DNA from 4 places in the Paenibacillus sp. FSL H8-0034 genome. Region 2 is predicted to be linked to each of the others. Evidence: riboswitches for the same ligand, from Rfam matches in the RefSeq annotation. Region 2 holds a riboswitch; each other region holds the start of a gene.
What was found. Region 2 has a riboswitch for cyclic di-AMP ahead of NST47_RS26120 (hypothetical protein). Riboswitches for the same ligand answer to the same signal wherever they lie in the genome.
Positions count from the first base shown of each region.

Region 1: linked by a shared signal. The riboswitch ahead of NST47_RS08640 (TrkH family potassium uptake protein) and the one ahead of NST47_RS26120 (hypothetical protein) in region 2 are both predicted to bind cyclic di-AMP.
Region 3: linked by a shared signal. The riboswitch ahead of NST47_RS34295 (CAP domain-containing protein) and the one ahead of NST47_RS26120 (hypothetical protein) in region 2 are both predicted to bind cyclic di-AMP.
Region 4: linked by a shared signal. The riboswitch ahead of NST47_RS03140 (3D domain-containing protein) and the one ahead of NST47_RS26120 (hypothetical protein) in region 2 are both predicted to bind cyclic di-AMP.

Region 1 covers NZ_JBBOBS010000001.1:1,881,064-1,888,462, forward strand. Annotated here, with positions in the region: gene trxA (thioredoxin) at 1-32, shown strand, start outside; gene uvrC (excinuclease ABC subunit UvrC) at 175-2,148, shown strand; gene NST47_RS08635 (CPBP family intramembrane glutamic endopeptidase) at 2,123-3,784, opposite strand; cyclic di-AMP (ydaO/yuaA leader) riboswitch at 4,020-4,170, shown strand; gene NST47_RS08640 (TrkH family potassium uptake protein) at 4,237-5,589, shown strand; gene NST47_RS08645 (potassium channel family protein) at 5,602-6,261, shown strand; gene NST47_RS08650 (cation:proton antiporter) at 6,376-7,399, shown strand, end outside.
Region 2 covers NZ_JBBOBS010000001.1:5,775,764-5,783,162, reverse strand. Annotated here, with positions in the region: gene NST47_RS26135 (efflux RND transporter permease subunit) at 1-941, shown strand, start outside; gene NST47_RS26130 (efflux RND transporter periplasmic adaptor subunit) at 986-2,236, shown strand; gene NST47_RS26125 (hypothetical protein) at 2,269-4,008, shown strand; cyclic di-AMP (ydaO/yuaA leader) riboswitch at 4,347-4,510, opposite strand; cyclic di-AMP (ydaO/yuaA leader) riboswitch at 5,060-5,258, shown strand; gene NST47_RS26120 (hypothetical protein) at 5,382-5,789, shown strand; gene NST47_RS37220 (potassium-transporting ATPase subunit F) at 5,936-6,013, shown strand; gene kdpA (potassium-transporting ATPase subunit KdpA) at 6,214-7,399, shown strand, end outside.
Region 3 covers NZ_JBBOBS010000001.1:7,673,753-7,681,151, reverse strand. Annotated here, with positions in the region: gene NST47_RS34305 (TOMM precursor leader peptide-binding protein) at 1-854, opposite strand, end outside; gene NST47_RS34300 (bacteriocin maturation protein) at 851-2,485, opposite strand; cyclic di-AMP (ydaO/yuaA leader) riboswitch at 2,727-2,862, shown strand; gene NST47_RS34295 (CAP domain-containing protein) at 2,870-3,661, shown strand; gene NST47_RS34290 (cell wall hydrolase) at 3,705-4,352, shown strand; gene NST47_RS34285 (hypothetical protein) at 4,428-4,550, opposite strand; gene NST47_RS34280 (Cof-type HAD-IIB family hydrolase) at 4,808-5,617, opposite strand; gene NST47_RS34275 (carbohydrate ABC transporter permease) at 6,151-7,077, shown strand; gene NST47_RS34270 (carbohydrate ABC transporter permease) at 7,074-7,399, shown strand, end outside.
Region 4 covers NZ_JBBOBS010000001.1:692,460-699,858, reverse strand. Annotated here, with positions in the region: gene veg (biofilm formation stimulator Veg) at 1-44, opposite strand, end outside; gene yabG (sporulation peptidase YabG) at 298-1,155, opposite strand; gene rsmA (16S rRNA (adenine(1518)-N(6)/adenine(1519)-N(6))-dimethyltransferase RsmA) at 1,234-2,136, opposite strand; gene rnmV (ribonuclease M5) at 2,140-2,685, opposite strand; gene NST47_RS03140 (3D domain-containing protein) at 2,782-3,921, opposite strand; cyclic di-AMP (ydaO/yuaA leader) riboswitch at 4,264-4,471, opposite strand; gene NST47_RS03135 (TatD family hydrolase) at 4,697-5,464, opposite strand; gene NST47_RS03130 (HD domain-containing protein) at 5,488-6,777, opposite strand; gene NST47_RS03125 (AbrB/MazE/SpoVT family DNA-binding domain-containing protein) at 7,100-7,354, shown strand.

The sequences.
Region 1 (7,399 bases), 3.9 Mb from region 2:
CTTTGAAGAACGTAGTATCGAAGCACCAGTAATGTGCCAAGTGGGTTGTGCTACGCAAAACTCAAAGCGAATGCTTACGGAGTCAGTTTTGCTACGCAAAACTCATGGAGTAAAAGCTCTTTTTCTGCTATGCTGGAAAAGAGCTTTTTTTGTGCTTAAAGGAGTGGAAATGTGATGTCTACACATGAAGAGGAGCAGGAACGTAAGCAGAGGGCAGAGCAAATTCGCAGTAAGCTGGCGCTGCTGCCAGAAAAGCCAGGCTGCTATCTGATGAAAAACAAGGAAGGCACGATCATCTATATCGGCAAAGCGAAGGTGCTGCGCAATCGGGTACGTTCGTATTTTACCGGAAGTCATAATGCCAAAACCTATGCGCTTGTTAATGAAATTGCCGACTTTGAATATATCGTCACGGCCAGTAATGTCGAGGCGTTAATTCTGGAATGCAACCTGATCAAGAAGCATCATCCTCGTTATAATGTACTATTGAAGGACGACAAGTCCTTTCCCTATATTAAAATCACGCATGAAACCCATCCGCGGCTGGAGGTTACTCGCCGTGTGCTGAAGGATAAAGGAAAATATTTTGGCCCGTATCCGAATGCGTTCGCGGCGCAACAGACGAAGAAACTGCTGGATCGCCTGTATCCGCTGCGCAAATGCAAAAAGCTGCCTGACCGGGTTTGTCTGTACTATCATCTGGGTCAATGCATAGCTCCCTGTGAGTACGAGGTGGATCAAGAAACGTACGAGCAGATGGTACAGGAAATTTCGCGTTTTCTAAATGGCGGTCATGATGAGATCAAGAAGGATTTGACGCGCAAGATGCAGGAAGCGTCCGAGGAGCTGAACTTTGAACGGGCCAAGGAACTGCGTGATCATGTGCTTCATATTGATCAGGTCATGCAAAAGCAAAATATTACGACGACAGATGCGATGGACCGCGACATTTTTGGCTATGCGGTAGACAAAGGCTGGATGTGCGTCCAAATATTATATATGCGTCAGGGCAAGCTGATTGAACGGCATGCTTCGATGTTTCCTTATTATGGTGATGAGTATGATGATTTTGTAACCTTTATTACGCAGTACTACAGTGAGAATCCGGCACTTCCGAAGGAAATATTTTTGCCGCTGGAGGCTGTAACGGTGCTGCCTGCGGCTGCGGTGACGGCTAAGACGGAACCAGCTGAGACTACCAGCTCTCAGTCTGATCTAAGTGTGGAGTCGAGCTCTGAACAACCGGAGACCGACGAAACGGAGGCAGGACCCGAAATCGAGGTTGCCAAGAAGGATGTCAAGGAAGCGCTGGAGAGCTGGCTCAAGGTAAAGGTGCATTATCCACGCAGAGGCTCGAAGAAAAATATGGTTGCGATGGCTGGTGATAATGCCCGTGTTAGTCTGGATGAGAAGTTCCGGTTAATTGCCCGCGATGAGCAGCGTACCGTAATGGCTGTCGAGAATCTCGGAGATTGGCTTGGAACAGGCGTCATTCGCCGTATTGAGGCATTCGATAACTCGAATATTCAAGGCTCTGACCCGGTTTCGGCAATGGTTGTATTTACGGATGGCAAGCCGGATCGCAAGGAATACCGTAAGTACAAAATCCGCACAGTCATAGGTCCTGATGATTACGGTACGATGCGTGAGGTCATAAGACGCCGTTATGAGCGTGTTTTGAAGGAAGGCTTGCCACTACCGGATCTGGTCGTTATCGATGGAGGAAAAGGGCAAATTTCCGCGGCTATCGATGTGCTGGAAAATGAACTGGGTCTTTATATTCCGGTTTGTGGACTCGCCAAGGATGACCGTCACAAAACCGCACAGCTGATTATGGGGGACCCTGCAGAAATCGTTCCGCTGCCGCGTGACAGTCAGGAGTTTTACCTGCTCCAGCGTATTCAGGACGAGGTCCATCGCTTCGCTATTACGTTCCACCGCGAAACGCGTGCCAAATCGATGATCGTCTCCCAGCTGGATTCGATTCCGGGAATTGGCGAGAAACGGCGTAAGGCGATGCTGAAGCATTTTGGCTCGATGAAAAAAATAAAAGAAGCCAGCATTGAAGATTTCCGGCTTCTGGGTATCGGGGAAAAGCTGGCCACACAAATATTACAATCGCTTAATCAGAATCAAGACGAGGCATAGCTAGTGCCCGTCTTTTTTTGTTGCCATGCAGCCGATACAGCAGCCAGCCGACAAGACCGGGGAATATCAGATAAAAGCTGCCGACCACGATATGCATCCAATCCCCGAGACCATACAAGGAAAGCCCCATCAAAATACTATCCATCGAGGCGTGGGCAAACAGTACCGTCATAAACCCGTATTTAAGAAAGGCATATCCAAAAATGACACCGATAATCGTGACCTCAACAAGTCGGGTATAGACCGGATAAATCGGATATTGGGTATGGCTCATCGCCCAGATGATGCTCGGGAGCAGTACAGCCAGAAACCGAATGCGGACAATTTTCAGAAAGAAGGCAATGCCGAACAATCGGTATACGGTTTCTTCGGAGATAGCCGCTGCCCAGGCCATGAGCGGAAACAGTGCAGGGAACGTCATGTTCAGCACGGAATCTGCTGCATCATTCACCGACCATACGTCAAAAGCATGCTCCGCTATAAAGAACAGCACTTGCTGGACGCCGAGAATAAAGAAACAGAGCAGGTAGCCGCGAGTCATGGCCACCCATACCTGGCCCCCAAAAGCGGGATCCTGCCATTCCGGCAGCGGATTCCAGCTGTAACGGGACCACATCTGTCTGCCGGCAAGGACGGAGAGGTAGACGCTAACAGCCATCATCGCAATATTAATATTGAGAAGCCACAAGTAAAAGAGCGCTTCGAACTGGGATGGACCCGCCGTATGTGAGGTTCGGAAAGCCGGCAGCATGTTGAAGTTGTTTCCAATATAAATAATGAGAAAAATCAAGGTCAGCCACAGGCCGCGACGAAATGTGATTTGACGCCGATAGCGTATGATGATGAACAGAGCTGTAGCCGCCATAATTAACGATACACCCATACTGATGTTGGTCATCAGGGAGGCGCTGCTATTTTGCTTCTCCTTCCATTCCTCAAAAGCAGCCGGGATCTTGAAGTCAGGCTGGAAGGAAACGACCTGACCCTTGGAAACGAGAAGTGTAAGCTGTAGCTTTGCCTGCCCGATCAGATCAGTCCTGCTCTCATAAACAAGCACACGCCCCGTTAAGGAGGGGGAATTATTTTTCTTGTCCCGTTGGGGATGGGAATCCAGCAAGGTGAAATTGGTTGGCGAGTAGCCCTGTTCCTTGATCGTCTGCTCGGCCAACAGCTGAGGGTCCACTCCTGGCGCAGATACCGTATCTGCTCTGGACGATGGCGACTCATACGTCTTCCAGCCGAGCACCTTCTGATTCGAGTAATTGATATCGATGTAATAAGTTTTAGAGCTGGCAAGGTCATTAATTTCAACCTCGTAGTAGTCCAGCGGAAGCTGGGAATATCGCTCCGTATAAGAATGGAATAAGTGCTCCTTTTGCAAGTACCCGCTTCGTTCGGAATGAGTTTGGTATAACGTGCTCGTTGTATGATCGTCTGATAATGCGAAATGCTGCCTGGCAAAAATGACTGCTGTGTCAGCGGCCGCCTGCTGGGTAATCGTCGGTAGTCCATCCGCCTCTTCATTGGATGAAGGAGGTCCAGACAAATACGAGGATATGAGAATGACGGTAAAATAAAGGATAATACCAACAACTGCCAGCAACTGCAGCGGTCTATCCAATGAACGATTGATCATAGTAGTCTCCTTGGAATGAAGAAATGGGAAGGCTTGATTATTGTATTCCATAAACTTAGCATACATGTCTGATCAAATCCAATGCATTACCAAGCATAACGGGGATAAACGTTGAAAACCAAAGCGAATCCTCAGTTTGATGCCTGCCAGCTATAATAAGAATCGGAATATCCCTGCTTTTCGAGTTATTACGACTTTGTACTTATGGAAGAATAGCCTTATAATTCATATCAATTGAATACAGAAGCCGAATTTCTTTCCGAAAACGGGGGAACCATTTGTAGTAGTAAGGGGTGAATTCGATTCCATTCATGAGAGTGGAATTGATAGGGTACCTGTAAACCCGAATCCGTCAGCTAACCTCGTAGGCTTTATGGCAGGAACCTGTTTAGTTGACATTGGGTTTCCGATGTCTTTTTTTTGTTCTTTTTCAAATATTTGTGAGGTGAGAAATGAAAGTAACGTTGAAAAAAATCCAATTAACACCTCCGCAAATTTTGGTATTGGGTTTTGCCGCGATTATTTTGATTGGAGCACTGGTGCTTACGCTTCCAGTCTCATCGGCGACGGGGGACCGATTATCTTTTATTAATGCCTTGTTTACAGCGACATCTGCCACTTGTGTGACTGGGCTTGTTGTTGTGGATACAGGTACGTACTTCTCCGTGTTTGGTCAAATCGTTATTGTCACGTTGATTCAGATTGGCGGACTCGGCTTTATGACGATGGCGACCTTATTTGCCTTTGCATTGAAGAAACGAATTTCTTTGAAGGAACGCCTCATTCTTCAGGAAGCGATGAACCAAGGGAGTATGGAAGGCATTGTGCGCCTGATTCGTAAAGTAATTCGCTACTCGCTTACGATAGAGCTGATAGCTGCGATCATTTTTTCCATCCGCTGGTCCATAGATCTTGGTCCAGCCAAAGGTATTTATTTCGGAATCTGGCATGCGGTTTCATTTTTTAATAATGCAGGGTTCGATTTGTTCGGCTCGGTGAGCGGCCCATTCAGCAGTCTGACCTCGTATGCGGCCGACCCGGTTATCAACATCGTTTCAATGGGACTTATTGTGTTGGGCGGTATTGGTTTTATCGTCATGTCGGATCTGCTCGAATATAGAAAAATAAAACGGTTGTCGCTGCACTCCAAGGTAGTGTTAAGTACAACGGGCGTGTTGATCCTCACAGGAGCTGTGGTGATGTATGCTTTTGAATTCAGCAACGCCAAAACATTAGGATCACTGGACTGGTCAGGGAAAATATGGGCCTCGTTCTTTCAATCGGTAACGCCGCGGACAGCAGGGGCCAATACGGTCGATATCGGAGCTATGCGCCAGGCTTCCCAATTTTTTATGATTATTCTGATGTTTATAGGTGCTTCTCCAGGCTCGACAGGCGGAGGGATCAAGACCACGACCTTCATGACGCTGATCGGTGCTATTGTGGCGATGATTCGCGGCAAGGAGGACATTGTATTGTTCCATTACCGCTTGGGTAAGGATCGTATTCTAAAGGCGATTACGTTAACGATGATTGCACTATTTCTTGTGATTTTCGTGGCCATGATATTATCCACCACAGAGAGTCATCCATTTCTGATGATACTCTTTGAAGTTACCTCGGCTTTTGGCACGGTAGGGCTGACGATGGGATTAACGACGGATTTGACGATGGTTGGTAAAATATTGATTTCACTGACGATGTTTGCTGGCCGTTTGGGGCCAATAACCTTGGCCTATGCACTCGGACCCAAAACTGAAAAAGAATTATACAGATACCCTGAGGGGAAAATTACAATCGGATAGGGGAAAAGCAGGATGAAGCGCACGCAGTATGCAGTAATTGGATTGGGGAGATTCGGGTCAAGCTTGGCCAGAGAGCTGACCAAGTTAGGTCATGAGGTTCTTGGCATTGATCAGGACGAAGAAGCGGTTGATGAAATGAGCGAGGTGTTAACCCATGTCGTCGTCGCTGACTCCACAGATGAGGAGGTGCTGCGCTCACTGGGTATACGTAACTTTGATTGTGTGATCGTGGCGATTGGAAGCGATATTCAATCGAGTATATTAACGGCTATTTTGCTTAAGGATATAGGGGTGCCGTTAGTTGTTACCAAAGCGTTATCCGAGCTGCACGGCAAGGTGCTGAACAAAATCGGCGTTGATCGTGTCATATTCCCGGAGCGCGATATGGGAATACGTGTAGCGCATCAACTAGTATCTCCGAATCTATTGGATTTTATCGAGCTGTCCAGGGATTATACGATAGCTGAGCTGTCAGTACCGAAACGAATGTCGGGGCGAACGCTGAAGGATCTGAATTTACGAGTTAAGTATGGCTGTAGTGTTGTTGCTATTAATAAGAAGGAAGGCGTTATTATCGCGCCTACGGCTAATGATTTATTGGAAGAACGGGATATCATGGTGATCATAGGCACGAATTCGCAGATCGAATCGTTTGAGAATGAAGTGAAATAATCGTTTATAGAAACATGTTGATTGCTGGAGTCAGATTCGGAGTGTGTTGAGTTGAATAACGAGGTCAGTGAGCTGGTTTACCATGTGTTGTTCTTATTAATATTTATATTGGGTATGGGTATGCTGTCTGGTAAGTTAGCCGCCTGGTTGAAGCTTCCGGATGTCGCTTTATTTTTGATTGCCGGAATGGTTGTGGGTCAGGGCCTGCATCTGGTAACGGAGACCAGCAGCTCGTTTACGAATCAGTTTATATTAACCTTGGGTTCAGTCTTGATATTATTTGATGGCGGTCGCAATATCCGATTGTCCGGTCTTCGAAAAGTATGGCTCACCTTGACACTGCTAAGCGTTCCCGGTGTGCTGATCACCTGTGGGGTTGTCGCCGTGACGGCTCATTGGCTGCTGGGCATGCCTTTATTGTATGCCGTACTGCTTGGGGCTATCATTTCATCGACAGATCCGGCAACTCTGATACCCGTGTTCAAGCAGGTGCGGATTCGTACCAAGGTGAGAGAAACAGTTGAGAGCGAATCGGCATTCAATGATGCGACCGGATCGATTCTGACGTTTTCCGTGCTGGCTGTGATTACAGGAGGACAGGCAATTTCCGTATCGGCAAGTGTTATACAGTTTGTGGTTACCGCGCTTGGCGGAATCCTGGTCGGGGCTGTCATAGGTTTCATCTTGGTCTATGTTACGGCGCATAGCAAGCTCGGCTGGATGCGGGATTATGCCACCATAGCGATGGTGGTTACAGCTATTTCCGCTTATTTGTTAGGTGAAACGATACATGTCAGCGGGTTTATGGCTACATTTACAGCAGGGCTCATTTGGGGTAATGTGCATATATTCAAGCTCGATTTACAGGACAAGCATCAAGAGATGGGTCATTTTAGCGAAAATATAACCGTTATCATGCGGATGCTGATTTTTATTATGCTTGGCAGTCAGGTTAACTTTGGCGTGATCTGGGCTAACCTGTGGCCGAGCCTCGGGGTGATCGCTGTTTTCATATTCATTGCACGTCCGTTAACTGTGCTGGCTTCGGCACTGCCGGACCGCAAGGCACGCTGGACCTGGAGAGAGCTTGTATTCATGTTCTGGGTTCGTGAAACAGGAGTCATTCCTGCGGCCTTAT
Region 2 (7,399 bases):
CGCAGCTTACAGACACAGTTCGATTGTGGCTAGCAGAGGCACCACTGGGCGATATCAAATTCGACAATGTAACCTTTGAAACCAAGGTCATGGTAGATGACGATTTCAAAAATTCGATGGAAAAGCTGGGACGCATCCAGCTGACTACCTCAACCGGTGCGGTCGTCGCTCTTAACGATGTAGCCAAAATCAAACAGGTAGATGCACCGGCTGCCATCACTCGGGAAATGCAAGAGCAATACGTGAAAATCACAGCCAAAATCGAGAGTAAAGATAAAGGTGGCGTAAGCACCAAAGTTACAGAAGCTTTGAAAACAGTAGAACTCCCTGGAAGTGTACGTACAACGGCACAAGGGGTGAATGACGATATTCAGGAAAGCTTTGGCCAAATGGCGGTTGCCATGGGCGCTGCGATTTGTCTCGTTTATCTCGTCATGGTTATTGCTTTTGGGAATGCGAGTGCGCCGTTTGTTATTCTCTTTTCGGTACCGATGGCTGCGATCGGCGGATTTATCGCGTTGCTGATTTCAGGCGAGTCGATCAATATTACGTCACTGATTGGATTTTTGATGTTGATCGGGGTTGTTGTTACCAACGCCATCGTACTGATCGACCGGGTACAGCAGCTTCGCGCTGATGGATTATCGGTTCGTGATGCTTTGGTTAGAGCGGGCTTAACAAGACTTCGTCCGATTATTATGACCGCGGGTGCTACAGTGATGACCTTGCTGCCATTGGCGCTGGGTGTATCGGATGGATCACTGATTTCCAAAGGCTTGGCAGTTGTTGTTATCGGCGGTTTGATTACTTCGACCGTATTGACCTTGATTGTTGTACCCGTGATTTACGAACTTATCGATAAAATGAATGTCGGAATCTCGCGGTTTATGAACAGGAAAGAAAACCGAATCGCCAAAACCCCGACAGTAGAAAGCATGTAGGTCGAGTAGCTGACAGATATATATCGAAAAGGAGCAACATTCCAATGAAACCATTTAGGGTCAATCCAGTTCATACAGGTGTAAAAGCTATGGGATTAATGATAGTTGGAGCGGTCATGCTTGCAGGCTGCTCGGAAACGCCCAAAGCCCAACCGGCACAGGCTACTGAAGTACAGCTCAAGCAGGTTAAGGTAAGTAAAGTAGCAAAGCAAAAAATAAGTGAGCCTTTGGAGCAGGTGGCTGATATCGCCTCCTCCATACAGCTCGATGTGTCAGTCAAGGTTGGCGGCGATGTTAAGGAGATATTGAAGAAGCGTGGAGATAACGTCGAAAAAGGTGAAGTGATTTTTAGACTTGATCCAACCGATGTGCTGATATCCAAAGAAAAAGCGACCGTGACGATATCCTCAACGAAAGAGCAGCTGGTGAAGGCGCGGGAGGATTTGGCTAACAGCAAGCAGGATTTACAGAACGGCATCGTGAAGCTGGAAGCGGCAATTAAGGAAACTGATAAGAATTATAATAAAATGCGCAACGACTTTGATTTGGGGCTATCAACGAAATTCCAGCTGGAGCAGGTAGAGACCCAGTTAAACAATCTCAAGCTTGATTTGCAGAGCAGTCTACAGAAACAAAAAACGCTGGAAACGACCAATTCCTTATCACAGCTGGAACAGGGCTTACTCATATCGGATGTGTCAATCCGAGAGGCCGATCGGACCTTGGAGCATATGGAAGTGAGAGCAAGCGTTAGCGGAGTACTGACAGATTTGCCGGTTGAAGTTGGCATGACGCTTCCAGCAGGCTTCCGTGCTGCACAGATTCAGCAGCTGGACCCTATCAAGATCAAAGCTGAGCTTACCGAAGAGGCGGCTGCGCTAGTCCGCGGGAAGCAAGAGCTATCCTTTTACATATCCGGTTCAACTGAAAAATATAAGGCCAAAGTGAGCTATCTGGCTGATGTTGTCAGCACCCAATCCAAAGCCTACTCATTGGAACTTGAATTGCCCAATCAGGATCGCAAGTTCAAGCCGGGAATGAAGGCTCAGGTTCTGCTGACAGAAGATCAGGATCAAATCGTAGTCACCGTGCCGACCTTAAGTATTGTTCGTGAAAGCGGAGAGAGCTTCGTATTCGTTATGGCAGGAGATACCGTAGAGAAGCGTAAGGTCACACTGGGTCGTTTAAGTGATACGTATCAAGAGGTCATAAGCGGTATCAAGGAAGGTGAACCGTTGGTAACCTCCGGGCAGAATCAACTGAAGGATAAAGAAAAAGTACAGCTAGCTCAATAAACCATGCTTGTCACAGGAGGAGAACGAAACGAATGAATAGAAGGTTAACCGTCATCGTAGCATCAGCCGTGTTATCGGCATCGATCACCGGCTTCATGAGTCCTGCTTTTGCTGAGGTACCCGTAACAACGAGCATAGAAACAATCAGTCCTGCACAACCCGTCCAACCGATCGCTGCCGTATATCCATTGACAGATGTATTGAATGTACAGCTGAAAAGTGTTCTGTCAGAGGAAATTCTCGGAGGCACCCGGATCGGCATTGTGATCAAAATGGAAAATACAAGCACCTCGATCACCAAGGTTCCGGATTATGAGTTTCGTGTACGCACCAGCAAAGGGATAACCTATACGCTGCAGCCAAGCACAGCGAATCCAAGAATCATTCAGCCCCAGACCACAACCGATATTAGTTACATGGTCGTACTGGATCGTGCTGAGAAAATAAGCATAAGCGAAGTTAATTGGATAGATGTTGATTATTATGTATATCCCAAGAAAGAAACTCTCATGGCTTCAGTTCCGATCACGATACAGCCATGGAATGGTGTAGATACGTCCATGACCGATTCTGCTGCGATCCGCAAGTGGTCTGACGCTTTCCGGATTCCTGCATTGGATTCCCCAATCGAATACACTCCCGTAGATATCCATAAGGAATCTACCAAGACGGGTAATGTATATGTCGTTCAATTGCTGGCTTATAACCCGTCGAGTCAACGAGAAGCCATACCCGATTTTTCCATAGATGGGAAAAACGATAAAAAGGTGTTCACAGGCAGCCGATTAGAGAAAGATACGATTCAATTGGATGCCAAAGAAGAAAAGTATATGCATTACGCAATTCCAACCGATCAGGATACTGAGCTGTTGAGCTTGAATCTGTTGACTGCTGAAAGCTTCACATCAGGAGCTTCCAACGTGGTTAGTTATCAAGTGGGCAGACTGAATATATTGCTCCCAGGCGATGCGGCTCCACAAAATTATGAAGCTTATGCATTAGGCACCTCCATGAAATTTGATGCGCGAAGTGAACTTATCCATCCGGATTTGCAGGTGTCATTGGTTGAGCTTCATATGAATGACAACCTGGATGAAGGCAGCAAGCAAGTAACGGCTAAATTCCGTTTGTATAACCAAAGTGCGCGACCGCTCGCTATCCCCATGTTTCAAACGGAACTGATCGGCAGTGGAGGTTACCAATACAGTGGCAGACGTCAAGTTCTGGCGGCAACTTCTGTCCTGCCCAACACAGGAACGACCATCAATTACACGTATGTGGTACCAGCTACTGAGACAGGCACAGGACTTGCCTTAAAGCTTCAGGATACAACGGCACAAGCGCCGTACAAATCAACGATTGCTGCCTACAGTGTAAATTTACAGCCATCGGACAAGGAAGACAAATTCAGTATATACCCATTTGATGTAGCGATTGACCGTTGGGATATTTCCTATTTGTTCAATTCTGCGACTCTTCAATATACGTACAAAGGCAAGTTTTTCTTCGATATTGAACGCATCAAAGAGACCCAGGTAGATGAAAGCTTCCCGCAGCTTCAATTTGAACTGCATGATTCATTGGGACGGCTCGTGGGCACCTCTGTGAAATCGTTGATTGGGCAGGAACGTCTGGTTACAGGCGAGAACAATATTGCTTTTACCGGCAATTCTGAACAATTTGACACGCCGCTGACTTTAAAAGTATACGAAATATTCAAAACGGAAAATGGAGATGCCAAACGTCTACTGACTGAATTAAGCAGACCGTGATCTTTAATTTATTGCTGCAGCAGGGGAGATTCCATTCTGCCCAACTATTCCATCCGCGGCTGGATATTTTCAATAATCCGCAGGAGCCATCGGAAGTGATTTGCGGGATTCGGCCTTTCAATAGAAGACAATCAAATTGATAAATTTCCATGGAGCCGATTTTGTAGGGTACAAGGAAAATTCAATGGGTACGGTCAATGGGTCGGCGAGCTTTAGCATGATGCATGCACTCCTCTACATTTTTTGAATTTGGACAAACCAAAGGAAGCCCGAGAGCAGAGAAACTCTACTCTCGGGCTTCCTTTGCATGAATAAATAAGGTCAGGGAGATACGAGTGTGCTTCTCTCTCAATTCGCTTACGAGGTTAGCTACCGGATTCGGGCTTGAGAGTGCCCTACCCCCGGGCATCGAAGATGCCAAGAGGATTCACCCCTATAAGCTATCTATCCTAGATAGCTTATACTGGGTCCCCCGTTTCCCTGAAGTGGTCGTTCAAAAAGTCGCTTTTTTGAACACATATCTTATGGGAATTAAGCATTGATAATGGATGATATGGAGTTGTGAAGTTAATGAAATGTATCATACGCTGGCCGTTAAATAATGTAAAACTCCAATCCGCATCATAATTACGCCTTTTTTGCTTAAAAGGTCGATGAAAGCGGAATCAAACCTGATTTCCCTTTATTATCTATATCTATGCTAGCTCATGCTGGGTATTTGAATTTTCCTTCGTAAAACGGAGATATCGAGAGATGGATGCAGATATCGAGAGCATGAGAAGGATTTGGATACCATGCAAGTCAATTATAGCTTTGTATGCCGTGCGGTATTTATTTACAGTGTTAAGCGGCTGGCGTATGATACATCTCATGATTCCAACAAAGTTTTCCAAGTAACGGCTGAACTTTTTCAGCCCTATGAACCGGTTCATAGGGGCGAGAGCGTCGTTTTTATGAGAGAGGATGATGAAGCTTGTGATCGTGTTCAACGACCATGAGGTATATAGGAAATGTAGATTTGTAGGGATTGTCTGTAATTGAAAATGAATCATGCACTTTATCGCTGAGTCCTTGAATTTAAAAGGAACGGGGGAACCAAAGAAGCGCGTAATCCCTGATTCGTTAATTCGTAGTCAGGTACACGAGCTTCATGGGGTGAATCCTTCTTGGCATCTTCGATGCCTTGGGGTAGGGCTACTCTCTAGCCCGAATCCGACAGCTAACCTCGTAAGCGTATAGGGAGAGGCAACAATTGTCGTGCGTAAGACACGGTTTGTATAACTGTGTTTTCAGAAGCCACGAGAAGAGTTCCGCTCTTTTCGCAGGCTTCTTTTTGTTGTCTCCTTTTTGACATTCATAGGAGGAAGATTGAAATGGAACAACAGGAAGTCATTTTGGTTTCGGCACCCAATAAAACAGGAGAAGGCTTCATCCTTCAATTGCTAAAGCAGGGCTTGCGTTTTGCAGCTATTGCCAACAACCAGGGAGAAAAGCAAAGACTGGTCAATATTGGTGTGAAAAATATTGTAATGGTAGATACCACAGAACAAATCAATTGGACTCTTCCAGACTTTACCATAGGGAAAGTGTTTATTTTTGAGCGAAGCCTAAATCTGTGCTGCCGTTATATTCAAATGTGCCGCAGATGGACCTCCAAGCCTATTTATGTCATCACCCATACGAGTAATCCGCGTCTGGTCTACAAAGGACTCGGGGCTGCCTATGTGATTCATACGACGAGCGAGGATGTTTCCTTTTTAATTCAAACACGTGTGAAATAAGTGCCAGCTTCTTTTCGGAAGCTCTTAGGAGGGGTAACCATGTTGGATCTATATATGGTACTGATGCTAGCCATTGCTTACGCGCTGTTCAGTGGATTTTTGTTGTGGTGCGGGCGTATTACTGAAGAATCAGGAGGCGAGCGTTTATGATCGTTGTCATTATTTTTACAATATTTATTTTTATTTATCTGGCCTATGCCTTGGTTAATCCCGAGAAATTTTAATAAACGAGTAGTCCGGTGAATTATTAGCGGAATCGGAATGGGCGGAATCGTTCTGGAGAAGCGAAGCGTTCGGAAGAATGATCTGACCGTGCAGCGGACTTTTTCACCAATCTTTACGAAGTCAGTTTTGCTAAAGCAAAACTCAGCACATGCTTACGAAGAAAGTTTTCTTACGAAAACTCTGAGGAGGAAACAAACAAATGGGCATTTTGCAAATTGCCGTCGTGATTGTCATTTTGGTGCTGTTGGTAAAACCAGTAGGTACCTATCTCTATAACGTATTTTCTAATGAAGCGAATCGGACTGACAAGTGGTTTGGGTTTATCGAAAAACCGATTTTTGCAATGATCGGTTTAAAGGAACGAAAGGGTATGACCTGGAAAACCTACGCGCTCAGTTTTATTGTGACGAATATCGTGCTCGTGGCCATAAGCTATATGATTTTGAGAATGCAAAAGTATTTGCCGCTCAATCCGAACGGGATTGACAACATGGAAGAAACGTTGACCTTCAATACGGTCATCAGCTTTATGACCAACACGAATCTGCAGCATTACAGCGGGGAGTCGGGCTTGTCTTATTTTTCGCAGATGGCTGTCATTATGATGATGATGTTCACCTCGGCAGCGACCGGGTTTTCCGTAGCCATTGCCTTTGTCAGAGGGATTACGAGTAAAGGGGAAACGATAGGCAACTTTTTTGAGGATTTTGTAAAAGCGCATATTCGTGTATTTTTCCCGTTTGCTTTTGTAGTGACTCTACTTCTTGTGGCTCTTCAGGTTCCTCTGACGCTGCAGCCTACAATAACCGCAACGACGCTGGAGGGTACTGAGCAGCAAATTGCTATCGGACCGGTGGCGGCACTGGAATCGATCAAGCATATCGGTACGAATGGCGGCGGATTTTTTGGAGTGAACTCGGCCCATCCGTTTGAGAATCCGAATCCGCTGACCAATGTGATTGAAATTTTATCGATGTGGGTTTTATCTGCTGCGCTTCCTTACACGTACGGCTTGTTTGCCAAAAACCGCAAGCAGGGTTGGGTTATTTTTTCCTCGATGATGATCTTATTTATTATGTTTCTGTCCCTTATTTATGCTGCGGAGTCAAGCGGTAATCCTGTCATGAACAGATTGGGCATCGATGCCGCACAGGGCAGTATGGAAGGTAAAGAGGTCCGCTTTGGCATTCCGCAATCGGCACTGTTCGCTACGGTAACGACAGCGGCGACAACTGGCAGTGTCAATACGATGCACGATACACTGACACCGCTTGGCGGCATCACGCCAATGGCTCTCATGATGCTGAACTGTGTGTTTGGCGGTAAGGGCGTCGGGCTCGTTAATATGCTGATGTATGCGATATTGGCGGTATTTCTCGCGGGGT
Region 3 (7,399 bases), 1.9 Mb from region 2:
CTGCAATATCGCTCCAATCCTTCCAATATCGCGGTCAGCGTGCTGGTCACATAGGAATGAGTGCGGCCTGCTGTCACCTCGTCTCCTGCAAACAAGAGAAGGTTGGCATGGACAGCAGCAAAGGATGAAGCAAGATCTGGCTGATATACATTAAAAAGTCCGGTTCGGGAATCAAAATAATCTTTGATCAATACATCCTTCAGTTCGTTAACCGAACGACAGCGAAAGCTAGCGGGACTGCTCTTAAGACTTGGCTGGAGCTTAATCTGGGCTATCGTAGCAGTATCATCGGGTAATTGACCGCACATGGTACATAGGGGGTCAGGTAAAAAAGGGTGTAGGGAGCTTTTCAAAGTTATTAAGTTAACGAGATAGATGCGCCCTTCCGTGAGAGCCAGCTTACTCTGGAGTATTCTCTGTGCTTCTGCTTCAATTAGACAGGATATGTGCAGCAAGCCAGCGAGCGAAATGCCCGATTCATCAAGCTCGTCTCCGTATACCAATCTTCTCAGCTGCTGCTCGGACATTTCCAAATTGCGTCCTGCCATCTGATAACGCGTGTCCGCACATAACGAGCATCCCGGTGAGCCGGGTCGTACTAAGGGTCCGATCACACCTTCATCACCAAGAACACAGACATGGATCCAGGGGATGCCTGTCGGCTGCAACAATTGTTCAATTTCGTTAACCAAGAAGGAACTGGCTTCATCCTGCAGAACAATAACCAATTGTGCCGCTTCCGGTACACTCTCCTTGAAATCATTCAGTAGGGCGATTGAATAGGAATGAGACAATCTCCGGTACACGAGGTCCGCAAGCTTTCCCTCTCCGACAATCGCGATGACAGATTTCATCGGGAATCCTCCTCTCTCACAAGAACGCCCCAAACCCCTACAAGCCCTTCTTTCAAAAAAGGCTCATTGGCCATATCCATCACATGCAGTCGCTTGCTGTCCCGCTTCAGGATTTGCAAGGCCGCAGCCAAGATTTCAGATGATGTACTCTCTTGTGTGGAAGGAATGATCAGATGGGAGGGTTCTTTTGTTTCCAGTATCACAGAGGCTGCAACGAGTACTGACGGCGGAAGTATCAGTTGTGTGTTTGCTGCGAACCGCAGAGCTTGCTGCAGCACGCTTCTTAAGGCCAATGTCGTATTCAAGCCTACATGACCATACCAAAGGCCGTTTATACCGACCCATACAACAGGAAAGCCGTACAATTCCATACCAAGACCGATCGTTGGCGCCCCCTGTATAAGCGTCAATGACTGCAAATAGTATTTACAGCGTTCGTCCTCGACGTTATCTGGCAGCACTTGACGGATAAAAGGTTTCCGGTTGATCAACGATTTGGTCAATGTGTCAGTCAAGCAAATTAGCAGCCCGCGGCACACTCCTTCTGCGACTGTTTCACCTGCTCCAATACCGATAAACGGTTGAATTGCAGCCCCATTTCCATGAGCATACGGGAATGGAGGCAGTTCTGAAGTGAATAAAGTAGACAATTGCGTTACATATGCTTCAATTCCGGCTAGTCCTGCATCCCGTCGTGCCTCTTCATGAGTCAGACCTGAGCGAATTACATCGGGTAGCAGCTTGGCTGGTCCTTCCGAGAGAGGATCAGCAGCCTGAACACGGCACTGTGCCAACGGCAGCTGCCCCAAATCCCCTTCCTCCCAAGTATGGAAGATTCCTGCTGTGGATGACGTTAGTCTGCTGAAATAGGAAAACCACCCATAAGGCTCTCTTTCCTCTTTAATCAGCGCATCGGGAATTTCAAATTCTTGTACATAGGCTGTACGATCAGGGGCCGTAAGGAGTCCGGTCACGAGCGGATGGGGTACAAATGAATGCCAATCGCCTTCCAGCGTATTTAGATTAAGTACAAAGAAAGCCTGTTGCGCTGCAGATTCAGCCGCTTCCGATAACGCTTTGAGCCACGCAAATACCATGACGTTCGCCAGCATGGTTCCTGCCGTGGACGAGAAGTCGGACGAGAGATGGGTGCTGCCAAGAGCAGCTTGGTGGAGCCGACGCCACGCAGACTCCCAGCAGCCCTCCATGTCCGGATGGACGAGCGGCCCGACCAGTCCTATTTGCTGTATACAGAAAGCCGGCAGCAGCAGCTTCTGCTGTACTTTGCAAACCGCATTCAAGTTCCGAAGCTCCTCGATATGAGCTTCCTGCGAGACGTACAAAATTGAATGAAAGGGCGCGACTGTCTCGTGCCATTCAGTTCTCCCGCTGCGATCCAGACAAAGTTCTTCTATTACGGCCATAGGATCTGTTAAACGAGCATGCTCGACCAATTCCTTCAGCTGTTCACGATCGGTAGGTACGGATTCCGTAATTAGTATGTGGAAACGGAGCCATCCTGATTCAAGCAACGTGTCAGCCAAAGATATCAAAAAAGGACCGCAGCCGATCACCAACACCTTGGTATGAAGATATGGTTTTAAGGGGACGAACGATTCAGAATTTTTCATATCATCCTCCTGAAATGTCAGGTTAGAAATCTACATCCCTACTTACATCTTTTATCGTATGTATGATCGTTTGTCCTTCATGCTTAATTTTGCACATACGAAAAGGACAGACGAATGATAGCATTCGACCCCAATAGATTGGAAAACTTTGATCAGTGTACTTCGGGTTTTCCCATGTTAAGATGAAACTCTCTTAAAAAGACAGCTAGTTTCCAAGCTGAGCATATTGTTTTTTTAAGAGACACCATTCAGGCCGAAGCTTCTTATAGAGGCATGGGGGAACCTATTATTTGGGGTGAAGCCATATTCATGGCCGGGTCCTTACTCTTTGATCCGAACCCGTCAGCTAACCTCATAGGCCGCAAAAAAGAGAGGATGTTCGAAATGATTTTGAAGAAATCTGTATTAACTGGTTTACTCGCTCTGGGTACGGTGGTTGGAGCCACAGCTGCTTCAGCTGCTCCATGCACAGTAACTACAGGTAACGATACGATGACGGTGGTTGCCAAGCAGCAAGGGATTAATTTAAGTGATCTGCTTAAAGCCAATCCACAGATTACCAATGGCAATAACATTTGGCCTGGTATGGTATTGAATCTTCCTGGCATAGGCACAGGTCAAGGATTAGGCTTCGGAACGGACTTCGGTTCAGGAACTGGCGCAGATACAAACGTAGATACAGATACAAATGTAGATACAGGTACTAACGTAGATACAGGTAATGGTGCAGCTGCAAATACAGGGACTGGAACAGGTGTGGAAACAGGTTCAGGTACAGACTCAACAGTTCAGCAAGGGACAACTGAATCCACCTTTGCCAGTCAAGTAGTCGATTTGGTGAATCAGGAACGCGCGAAGGCAGGTCTGAATCCGCTGACTAGTGACAGTGCATTATCGGCTATGGCACTGGATAAAGCGAAGGATATGTACAATAATCATTATTTTGATCATAATTCGCCTACCTACGGTTCTCCATTTGATATGATGAACACGTATGGCATCAAGTATACGTATGCCGGTGAAAACATTGCTATGGGTCAAAAGACTCCGCAGGAAGTCATGACTTCATGGATGAACAGCGAAGGACATCGACAAAATATTATGAATCCTAATTATACAAAAATTGGTGTGTCTTATTATAATGGCGAGTGGGTTCAGGAATTTATTGCGAATTAAGCATATAACCCCTTTTGCCAAAGCGAAGGGAGATAAACAACGAATGAAGCGAGTGAAAGCATTTGTTGTGGGGATCGCGCTGCTTCTTATGAGTCTGGGTACCGTGCATACGGACCAGGCTCAAGCCGCGGCTCTACTAACAAAGGGAATATCAAGCGGAGATGTATGGGATTTGCAGTTCCGTTTAAGAACAATAGGGTATGATCAACATGTACTGGATGGACAATTTGGTTCACAAACCCTGGCAACCGTTCGCCAGTTTCAAAAAGATTATGGATTAACTTCTGACGGAGTTGTCGGCGATCAAACGTGGAAATCGCTAAAAAACTATTCATTAAATCAGGCTGAGTTGGATATCATGGCCAAAGTTATTTATAGCGAGGCTCGTGGTGAACCTTACGAGGGTCAGGTTGCTGTCGGAGCCGTGATTATGAACCGGATACAATCCGGTCAGTTCCCCAATAATATTCATGATGTTGTATTTCAACCGGGGGCATTCACGGCTGTCGATGACGGACAATATACGCTGACCCCTGATGCAACCGCGTATCTGGCGGCGCAGGATGCTTTGCGTGGCTGGGATCCTACGAATCAGTCACTTTATTATTTCAATCCGATAACCGCTACCAGCAAGTGGATCTGGTCTCGACCCCAGACCGTAACCATCGGAAATCATATTTTTGCCAAATAAGAGCATGAAAGACAGTAATCGATAACGGGAGCGTGCTCCCTTTTCGGTCACTGTCTTTTTATTGTCTAACTCATATTAGAATGTTCTCAAAATAATAACAAGCAGAATGTACAGAACCAGAATAACACCTGTGGTAGTTCCCAAACCGTAACCTCCACAACTGCCACAAGAAGCGCCAACTCCACCTACATATCCCATAGTTCCAACCCCCTTCCATTTCACCTAATGTATGTTATGAAGGCAAAAGGCTAATGGATTGGACTCATAAAAAATGTGCGTTTGTAGGGGAGGAACAAGTCGTTCCAAGATAGATAGATTGACGTATGATATGATGTGGGAGAAGCCGCCAACTGCTCCCATGCTAACCCATAGATCACCCCAAAAAAAGACGGATTCCTTCGGGAGTCCGTCTTTGTCGTTATAATTCTCTTCATTAAAACGGCACTCTAACCTGCCTATCGATCAGAGCTATTTTGCAGAACAAACTTCTCCACCACATGCTTAACTCCGTCCTCATTGTTCGACAAGGTCACAAAATCGGCAATTTCCTTAAGCGATTCCACGGCATTACCCATCGCCACACCAAAACCCGCGGCTTCCAGCATTTCATGATCGTTCCAGCTGTCGCCGATTGCCATAACTTCTGACATCTCATAACCAAATCGTTCAGCCAAAAAGCGGATCGCATGCCCTTTAGTACCTTCACGATTCACGATTTCAAGGAAGTGAGGCTTCGATTTCGTAATATGTACGAGATGGCCGATTTCATTGCGAAGCTCAACCGCTACTTCATCCAATCGTCCGGGATCATCGATAATCAACAGCTTGGTCGATGGCTTATCCGCCAGCTCGTGGAACTCGGGATAGACCGTATAAGGGATCTTCGATAGGGCAGCATAATCTCTGCTTTTATCATTATCTGCTTGTACATACAAAATATCCTCTAAATAGGTTTGCAGATGAAGCTCATTGCGCTCGCAATATGCAAAAATATGATGTGCCGCGTCAGTGGGAACAGTACGTTCATAAATCGTTGCGCCATCCTCGGAATTTTTCACCAACGAGCCCTGGTAGGTGATGAGCGGAACATTCAAGCCCAGCTGGGCAGCCATTTGTTTGGCGGATGCATACATCCGGCCGGTTGCCAGTGTCACGGTAACGCCCTGCGCCAAAGCCTTTTCCAAAGCCGCCTTGGTTCCCTCGGTTATTTCCTTACGGTCGTTGATCAGCGTATCGTCGATATCGATTGCCAGCATTTTGTACATCGTGGTTCCACTCCTTTGTCGGTCTACGGCTCTTATTATACATGAGAAGCGTGAACATCGCACTGACTTGGAAGTTGATTATGAATGACACACTACGGGTATGGGAAACCATTTGATCCTGGAGAAAGCATGATCCAACGCTATTCATTTCATGAAATAAATAGACATTGGTCAATAAAAATGGCCAGTTTGGGTACTATAAAAGTGTTGAAAAATTTAATGTTAAGAAATTGTAAACGTTTTATTGACAAAATTGACTACTACCGTGTATGATGAAAACAAGTTAATAGTTGTGTAGGAGAATAGGAGATACACATAAACTGCTTGTTTTATAACAAAGCATTTTATGTGTTTTTTTATTCTCTAAATGTGTACCCGTGTTACCCAGAAAGCTGAATGAACGTGTCAGCGAACATCTGAGTATCCCGGATCAAGGAAGGGAGCTTCAACTCGGCAGAGGTACCATCTGTGAGTGAGAAGGGAACGCTCCCACAACTGATAAACGTAACTTTTCTAAGAAAGGGGTATGCAAATTGTCATCCAATGAAAGCGTTTTAATTAAGGCGGATAGTGCATTACTTAGAAAGAAAAAGTTAGGAGAAAACCTGTTAGCCTATTTGTTTTTGGCCCCTTCCCTGATTCTGTTTATAACCTTTTTATTTTACCCTATGCTGAAATCTGTATACCTTAGCATGACCATTACAGATCCTCGTGGAAGGGTCGTTGAGTTCGTTGGATTGGATAATTTCGCGGATTTGTTAACCTCAGGTCAATTTTATTCGAATTTGAAAGTAAGTTTACTGTTCATTTTGTTAACAGTACCTACTTCGATCATTTGGTCCCTTTTTTTGGCAGCGATCACGCATAACAAATTGCGTGGGATGAAGGTATTTCAGTTTATTTTTTCATTGCCTATTGTTATTTCTGTGGGTACTGGTTCAATTATCTGGTTTTTGTTGTTCCACCCGACGGCGGGTATGCTGAATTATTTCTTAAGTTTTGTTCATATCGGTCCCATTCCGTGGTTAACCGACCCATCCTGGGCACTGGTATCGATTTCCCTCATGACGATATGGATGAACATGGGCTTCCTGTTTATCGTGTTATCCAGCGGGCTGCAGGGTGTTCCTGAGGAAATATATGAAAGCGCCAAAATTGACGGCTCCGGACCTGTGCGGACATTTCTCCAAATTGTTTTGCCACTGTTGACGCCTACGATCTTTTTTGCCCTAATTGTATCAGTAATTGGTGCTTTCCAGACCTTTGGGCAAATTCACATTTTAACTAAAGGCGGCCCCATGAATTCAACCAATGTTGTCGTGTATTCGATTTATCAGGACGCGTTCGTTAATTTCCGTTTCGGGATCGGGAGCGCACAGGCATTGATTTTGTTCCTGATCATCCTGGCCTTGACCTTGTTCCAGTTTAAAGTTTTGGAGAAGAAGGTGCATTATCAATGATTGCAAAGAGAATCACACCGGTTATTCAGTACCTGCTGCTGCTTTTGATGGCTCTCGCGGTTTTGTATCCGCTGTTATTTAGCATATTATCGTCGTTCATGACGGAGAAGGAAGTTTCCAACTTTCCACCGCCCTTATTCCCATCTCAATTGTATTTAGGGAATTTCAAGCAGGCTATCGAAAGCTTCCCCATTATCCGTTTCATTTTGAACAGCTTTATTGTGTCATCGGCAATCATGGTGAGCCAGGTCATTACATCAAGCTTAGCCGCCTATGCCTTTTCCTTCATGAAGTTCAAAGGGAAAAACGCGTTGTTTGCGAT
Region 4 (7,399 bases), 5.1 Mb from region 2:
GGTTCCAAACTGCGTTTGATATCCAACAGCGCATTTTTAGCCATTTGACCACTCCACCTCTTTCTTACTAAAGTATACCGCATTAGTGGGGTTATGTCAAATGAGGTTAAATATTATAGCAGTGGTCCAAAGCTATTGTCAACGGCATTTTTGCTTAATTGAGTCAATTTTAGGTGTGCAAAAGTTTAATGACGTTCACAGAAATGTCAAAATTGCAGTTGAAGACCTTTATTCTGTATCGTCACTCCAAATAATTGCCCAAAGAAAAAACGCCCTAAGGCGTTCTGGTCAGCCGTCCTATTGAAATTGAGGAACTCCTCTGCGAAAGCTGCCGCGCGATTCAATACCGCCCATTCCTTCAAAGCCGCTATGGGTCAAGCCTATAACACCTGCCACATTGACGGTATCACGAATCGGAGTAAAGGCTACCTTAGCTGCGACACAGAGCGGATCTAGCGCATGAATGAGCACACGGGCCGGTGAGCTGGCATAATTGGCACCTGCCTGCAGCAGCGCCTCAAAGTGGGACTGACAGGCTCCGGCAATAATGGTCAACTCATCCTTGTTTTTCTCATATTGTCTGGCCACCTTGACTGCCTGAACAAAATGATAAGAGTTTTTGTAGCTGCCCAGCTGGTTCATATCGCTTCTGCGATTTTTGAGAATGCCATCATGACCTGTAATGACGAGAATATCCGGCTTCGTTTGCGGCAGCAAGCGATACAAGGCCTCAGCCATCTTGACCTCAGACACGTAAAAGCCTTCTGCTGGCACCCTGAGCTCACCATACAGGTTCATGCATTTTCGTAAGTAAGCGGGATCTCCGTCCAAATGCAGCACTTTGCCCGGTAATTCAAAATATCTCATAGCTATGCTCTCGTTAGGCGCTGCCTTCGCCCCATGTGAATCCATCGAAGGCAATAACATTTGCTGAACCTCATTACTGCGAATCATGTCCATCCAAGGAGGATGCACTCTGCTTGCGGGCGGATATGAATCCAGCTGTGGGGCACTTAGCAGGTCACTCAGAGGCGCATCAGCAAGCAAACGATAATCCACTCCTCTTAGGAGAGCCTGCCGCTGTATAACGTCCTGAATTTTAAACACAATATCATTATCATAAGATCTACGAGTAACCAGATCTCCCTGTTTCATGGGCAATCGCCTCCTCGTGTATCTTATGGCGCTTCACAGCCATTGGTGAATACCGAGCAGGGTCACCATACAGGCGATTTAAGCTCTGCCCAGTGCCTTGGACAAACAACTGCTTAAACGGGCATACTCCTCCATAGAAAGCGTTTCACCGCGTCTCACAGGGTCAATGCCAGCCTCCAACAAAATAGCCTCCAGCTGCCCCTTGGTTTCTTTGGTGAAATAGCGGACTGCCAGATTGTTATAGATGGTTTTCCTGCGTTGAACGAATGAGGCCTGGACCACCTCAAAAAAGAAAGCCTCATCCTCGACCTCGACAGCCGGCTGCTGACGCACTTTCAGTCTGATAACAGCTGAATCTACGTTCGGCTGGGGGATAAACACGGTTTTGGGAACAATCGTGACGACCTCAGGCTCGCAGTAGTATTGAACAGCTATACTCAGGCTTCCATATTCCTTGCCACCCGGTTTGGCTGACATCCGACTGGCTACCTCCTTTTGAATCATGACAACGATATACTCGAGAGGCAGCTTCTCCTCCAGCAGCTTCATAATAATCGGCGTTGTGATGTAATAAGGAAGATTGGCCACAACACTTACTTGAGCAAAATCCTTAAACTGTTCTTGAAATAAAGCCTGCAGATCGACCTTCAATATATCGCCATGAATAACGCTCGCATGAGCGTACCCCGCCAAGGTTTCTGTAAGCAACGGAAGCAGCCTTTGATCAATCTCGATAGCGACAACCTTACCCGCTTTTTTGGCAAGCTGTTGAGTCAAAGCTCCGACACCAGGACCGATCTCCAGCACGCCTTTGTTTACATCCAGATCTGCCGAGCTTACGATCTTATGTAGAATGTTAGGGTCCACCAAAAAATTCTGGCCCAAGCTCTTTTTTAATACAAGGCTATGTTTTTTCAGCAAATCATTTGTTCTTTTGGGTGAGGCAATATCCATTTGCTCTGTCCGTTGGTTCGTATCCATCCTTCAGCCCTCTTCTTGTTCAAGTTGCTGCCAGGCAGCTGCAAATTCTTCACGTGTGATTCGAAACATTCGACAGCGGTTGTAAAACTGTTTGCCATTGCAGTAGCCTATGCCAAGCCGCTTGCCCATCTCCATGCGTCTCGCCGCTGCTTGGGGATGAACGATGAGTCCCGCTGCTATCAGGTCCTCCAGTGTAATATCCGACTCCGCCGCTTCATAATCGGTGCGCACGTTCTCTAGCGCTTTCCGTATTGTATCGACCGACGCATTCTCGACTCCTATGTCCCCTTTGCTGGTCGCATCCTCTCGCGTTATAAAGGCGTGCTTGCATCCCGGAACCTGGGCTGTAATGATTTTGCGAATTCGTTCCCCCGCGTGGTCAGGATCGGTAAACACAATGACTCCCCGTCGCTGCTGCGCCAGCTTGATCCGCCGGATAATATCCTTGTTAATCGCAGAACCTCCGGTCTCGATCGTTTCGGCATCAACAGCGCGTTTGATTGCCGTTGTATCGTCTTTCCCCTCTACCACAATCATTTCTTTAATCACACCTGCACCTTACCTTTCAAAGCAGAAAAAAGAAGAGGGATTCCTCTTCTCTTCCTGTAATGCTATATATGATGAGTCTGCCCCAATTGCCGACTGTTAGTCTGACGTTGGCTTGTTTGGTCCGATTACATAGATAGTATTTCCTCGCTTCATGCCAAAACGGTTCGCATAATCGTTGCTATCAAAATAAACATCGATTTTGTTCCCCTTGACTGCACTACCAATATCCTCTGCTCTGCGGAATCCAAGCCCGTCTATATATATCCACCAGCCAAGTGGAATCACTGTGGGATCCACCGCAATCGTTCGACCTTCCATTACTCTCGTACCTGTCGCAGTGAGCCCATATTGCGGGTGCTCGCTGCTCTTGCCAGTCGATGATACACCAGCTGAATAAGCAGTCAGGGTCACATTATTTATAACCTGTTTTACGTTAAATTTCAAGCCACTCTTGGATAATTCCTGAATGCTCGGTGAAGAAGCAGATAAAACCGTAACCGGATTTTTTGTACCTATTGCCACAATTTTGTTAACACGCTCGGATTGAACCTTTTCATCCACTACTGCTTCTGATACCAGCTTTCCATCCTCAAACAACTTCTCTTTTGTTTTTACAATTACGCCCTCTTGACCCTCTTGTACAATCTGTTCCTTGCCCTTAGGGAGCTGCGCATCACTTTGCTTCTCAACATCAAAGGCTATCTTTTCCGAGAACTCTTCTTTTTCTTTCTTAACGCGAACAATTTGAACTACACCGGTTTCAGATAATTCGGTGTCAAGCGCAGGACTCACCTTATCAAGCTCTCCGATCGAGACTTGAAATTCCTGCAAAGCGCTTCCTACAGTTTTGGCCACTGTGTAGAAGGTTTTTACTTCTCCGTCAGCTGTAAGCTGTAACGGTTTCGCATGGTCAATGGCAATGCGGTCGCCCGTATTTACCTTTGCATCCAGCGATGCGGAGAGACGATCATGCTCTCCAATAGAAATCCCCTGTTCATCCAGTAAACGTTGCAGAATCCATTGCTTCGTATACACAACTGATTCTTGTCCATTGACAACCACAGATACCCGCTTGGTAGCCGTGCCGTATAACATCATTAAAAACATGAAAGCGATAGCGATTGAAATCAGTGAAACGATCGAAATCAAACGCAAGTTTTCATGCTTCCATCGCAATGCGAAGGACATGCTGGATGATCGTCTTACATGGGGTTGCTCATACTCAATAGCTCCCACTTATTCGGTCCTCCTTAAAGCCCCGCCGTCGAGTGTATCACATGATTCATCTGACGCGACTATGGTTTAGGTTTTGCAATCTTTCGTTAAACGAGGATAAACGGCTTCGGCTTTTCCATTCAAAATCGAGGCGCATTTGTCTAGAAACTAAAGGGCTGCAATCTACGTTCCATATCGTTCTTTCTGAGTGCGTTCAACACCTCCCCAGTGTAAGATGTCGGCCTGTTCCGGAACCCCTGCTATAATGACGGGAGAACACAAAAAAAGTCAGCGGAGAAGAGGACTCTTCCCGTGACTCTTATATTATTTCACCGGCGTGGTGAAATAAAGTACACGACAATCGTTACCTCTCTCTTAACGCTTACGAGGTTAGCTGACGGATTCGGACTTGAGAGTCGCCCTACTTTGGATTGAATCGCATACGCGTAAACACGTGATTCTATCCGAAAGATTCACCCCAGAAATCGTGACTTTTGCCCCATTGAATGCAATGTGCAGATCACTTTTTGGTTCCCCCGTTTCCCATTAGGAAACTCAGCGAAAATGGAAAATTGGTAATCGTATTAAGTTAATATTGAGTTTACGCTCTCCGGTGTGAACTTGTAAAGTATACAAACAGGGCAAAAAACGGTGAATTTCAATTGAATTAGGCCATAATTCAGGTTTTTACCGATAAAAACCCTATTTATCTCTCATTTTCATTATGCATGTGTATATTTACTTGCGATATCCCCTAGACCGATAAAAACAAAGCTTCTCACCACCCACAAATGATTCATTTTAGATCGAATAATGTAATGGCATTTTGGGTAGTAATTTGAGCAATTTGTTCAAGTGTAAGGCCTTTAATTTGAGCAGCAGTTTCTGCGACTAATTTCACATAAGCAGTCTCATTCCGCTTGCCGCGGTAGGGGTGAGGCGTCAGATAAGGGGCATCCGTTTCGATCAACAATCGATCCAGAGGTACCTTGTCCAGCACTTCTTTTGGCTGCTTGGCATTCTTAAAGGTCACAGGTCCTCCAAAGGAAATATAAAAATTCATATCCAGACATTGCTTCGCCGTTTCCCAGCTGCCAGAGAAGCAATGCATCACGCCGCCGACCTCGGCTGCCTTCTCCTCACGCAGTACCTGAATAATATCATGGTGAGCATCACGGTTATGAATGGCTATGGGCATACCCAGCTTGCGGGCGAGCCGAATTTGTTGACGGAACACCTTGTCCTGGACATCTTTGGGAGAAGTATCCCAATAATAGTCGAGTCCGATTTCTCCAATAGCGACAACCTTGGGATGGCTGCACAGCTGCTCGATCCATTCCAGATCTTCAGGCGTCATATCTTTGGCATCTTGCGGATGCCAGCCCACAGTCGAATAAATACAATCATATTGCTCAGCCAAAGCGATCGAGCTTGGAATCGTTTCTCTGTTAAATCCGACATTGATCATTCGACTGATTCCGTTCTCTAACGCGCGCTGTATGACCTCTTGTCGATCTTCATCGAACTGGGGCGCATTTAAATGTACATGAGTGTCGGTTAGCATAATGGTTATGGCTCCTTCTATAGTTAGTCTTCCGCATCCAGCAGGTTTCTGAGCTCGGTCGGGATGGTACTGCGATCAACCTGCAGCAGCTCCTCAGGGAAATATAAATGGTATTGCCCTTTATGAATGCCGCTGATTGAACGGATAATTTCTGACTTCTGGGAAATTTCAGTTAATTGATCATGCTGATCAAGCAGCAATATCGGCAAGTTTTCATCGTGCTCACCCGGACGGTACACATCATACGAAAGATCCGAGGGAAAATCAATTTCCATATAAAATGTCGGATCTATGCCTGCGTCCTGCATCACAACTCGTAATTTTTCCAATTGTTTAATATCCAGCTGCTCCAGCCTCACATACTTAAACAGGCGGCGGTTTAAAAACCGTGAGCATAAATCCGACAAAATCGGATCCTTTTCGGTTGACCATTGTGCCAGCACGGTCTGCATAAACGCTTCATCCAGCATATGGTATTCCTGCACCGTTAACGTTTTGCGGAATAAGCTTAATAGAGGCGGAAGCATAAAAGCGAACTCATAATTTTCCTCATATAGATGCTTGGCGCGTCCGAACACCTTTTGCAAAATAATTTCAGCACTTCGCGTAACCGGGTGAAAGTAGACCTGCCAATACATTTGATAGCGCGACATCAAATAATCTTCGACGGCATGCATCCCGCTCTCCTTCACAACAATATGGCCTTGAAAGGGGCGAATAATTCTCAATATACGTTCCAGATCGAAGGTGCCATAATTGACCCCTGTAAAATAAGCATCACGAAGCAAATAATCCATACGATCAGCATCGAGCTGGCTGGAAACGAGGCTGACGACAATTTCCTTGTGGTAGGTTTTGCAAATAACACCAGCAACTTGCTCAGGAAAGGTGGGTGACACCTGTTTAAGGACACGATTGATCTCGGTATCGCCAAGCACGATCCTGCAGGACCAATCCTCATGGTGGGTGCCAAATGTCTTTTCGATGGAATGGGAAAAGGGACCATGCCCGACATCGTGAAGCAAAGCAGCGCATAAGGAGAGCAGTCTTTCTTCCCGAGGCCAATCCTCATACTGGTTGCGTTCAAATTGCGAGATGATTTTTCGAGTCACCTCATATACGCCAAGCGAATGTGAGAATCGGCTGTGCTCTGCCCCATGAAAAGTTACAAAGCAGGTGCCAAGCTGCCTGATCCGGCGCAGCCTTTGAAATTCCTTGGTATTAATCAAATCCCAAATCGTCTGATCCTGAACATAAATATATTTGTGAACAGGGTCCTTAAAAACTTTTTCTTCTTGAAGAGAACGAGTCATGATCCTTCACCTGCACTTTCTTCGATTTTTCGACATAAACAAACAAAAACCTGTATATTTGTCGAATAATATCATATTCGTATTTCCAATTTTATCATACATTCAACTAGCTAAATCCCCCTCATAAAGCCTTTAATAAATCAATTCAAGAAAATTTTAGCTATTTTGAATGTATTTTTAATTAAATTTGAACAAATTCGACATCATGATTGTCAAAAAACGACAAGTTGTGGTTGACTATTATGGGAATGGTTGGTATCATAGAAAATAAGAATTATGTCGAATAATGACGATTATTTTTTTCTGAGAGGGGACTTATAACATGTTAAAATCAACTGGTATTGTTAGAAAGGTCGATGAATTGGGTCGGGTTGTTATTCCTATCGAGCTTCGCAGAACTTTGGGTATCGGCGAAAAAGACGCTTTGGAAATTTATGTAGATGGCGAGCGCATCATGCTCAAAAAATATGAACCTGCTTGTATCTTTTGCGGTAACGCTGAAAATGTTTCTTATTATAAAGGTAAAATTATTTGTCACGAATGTTTGTCCGATATGCCAATACCTGTGACAAAATAAGAAAAATAGTTTATAATAAGGATAGCAATTCTTACTTAGGTAATT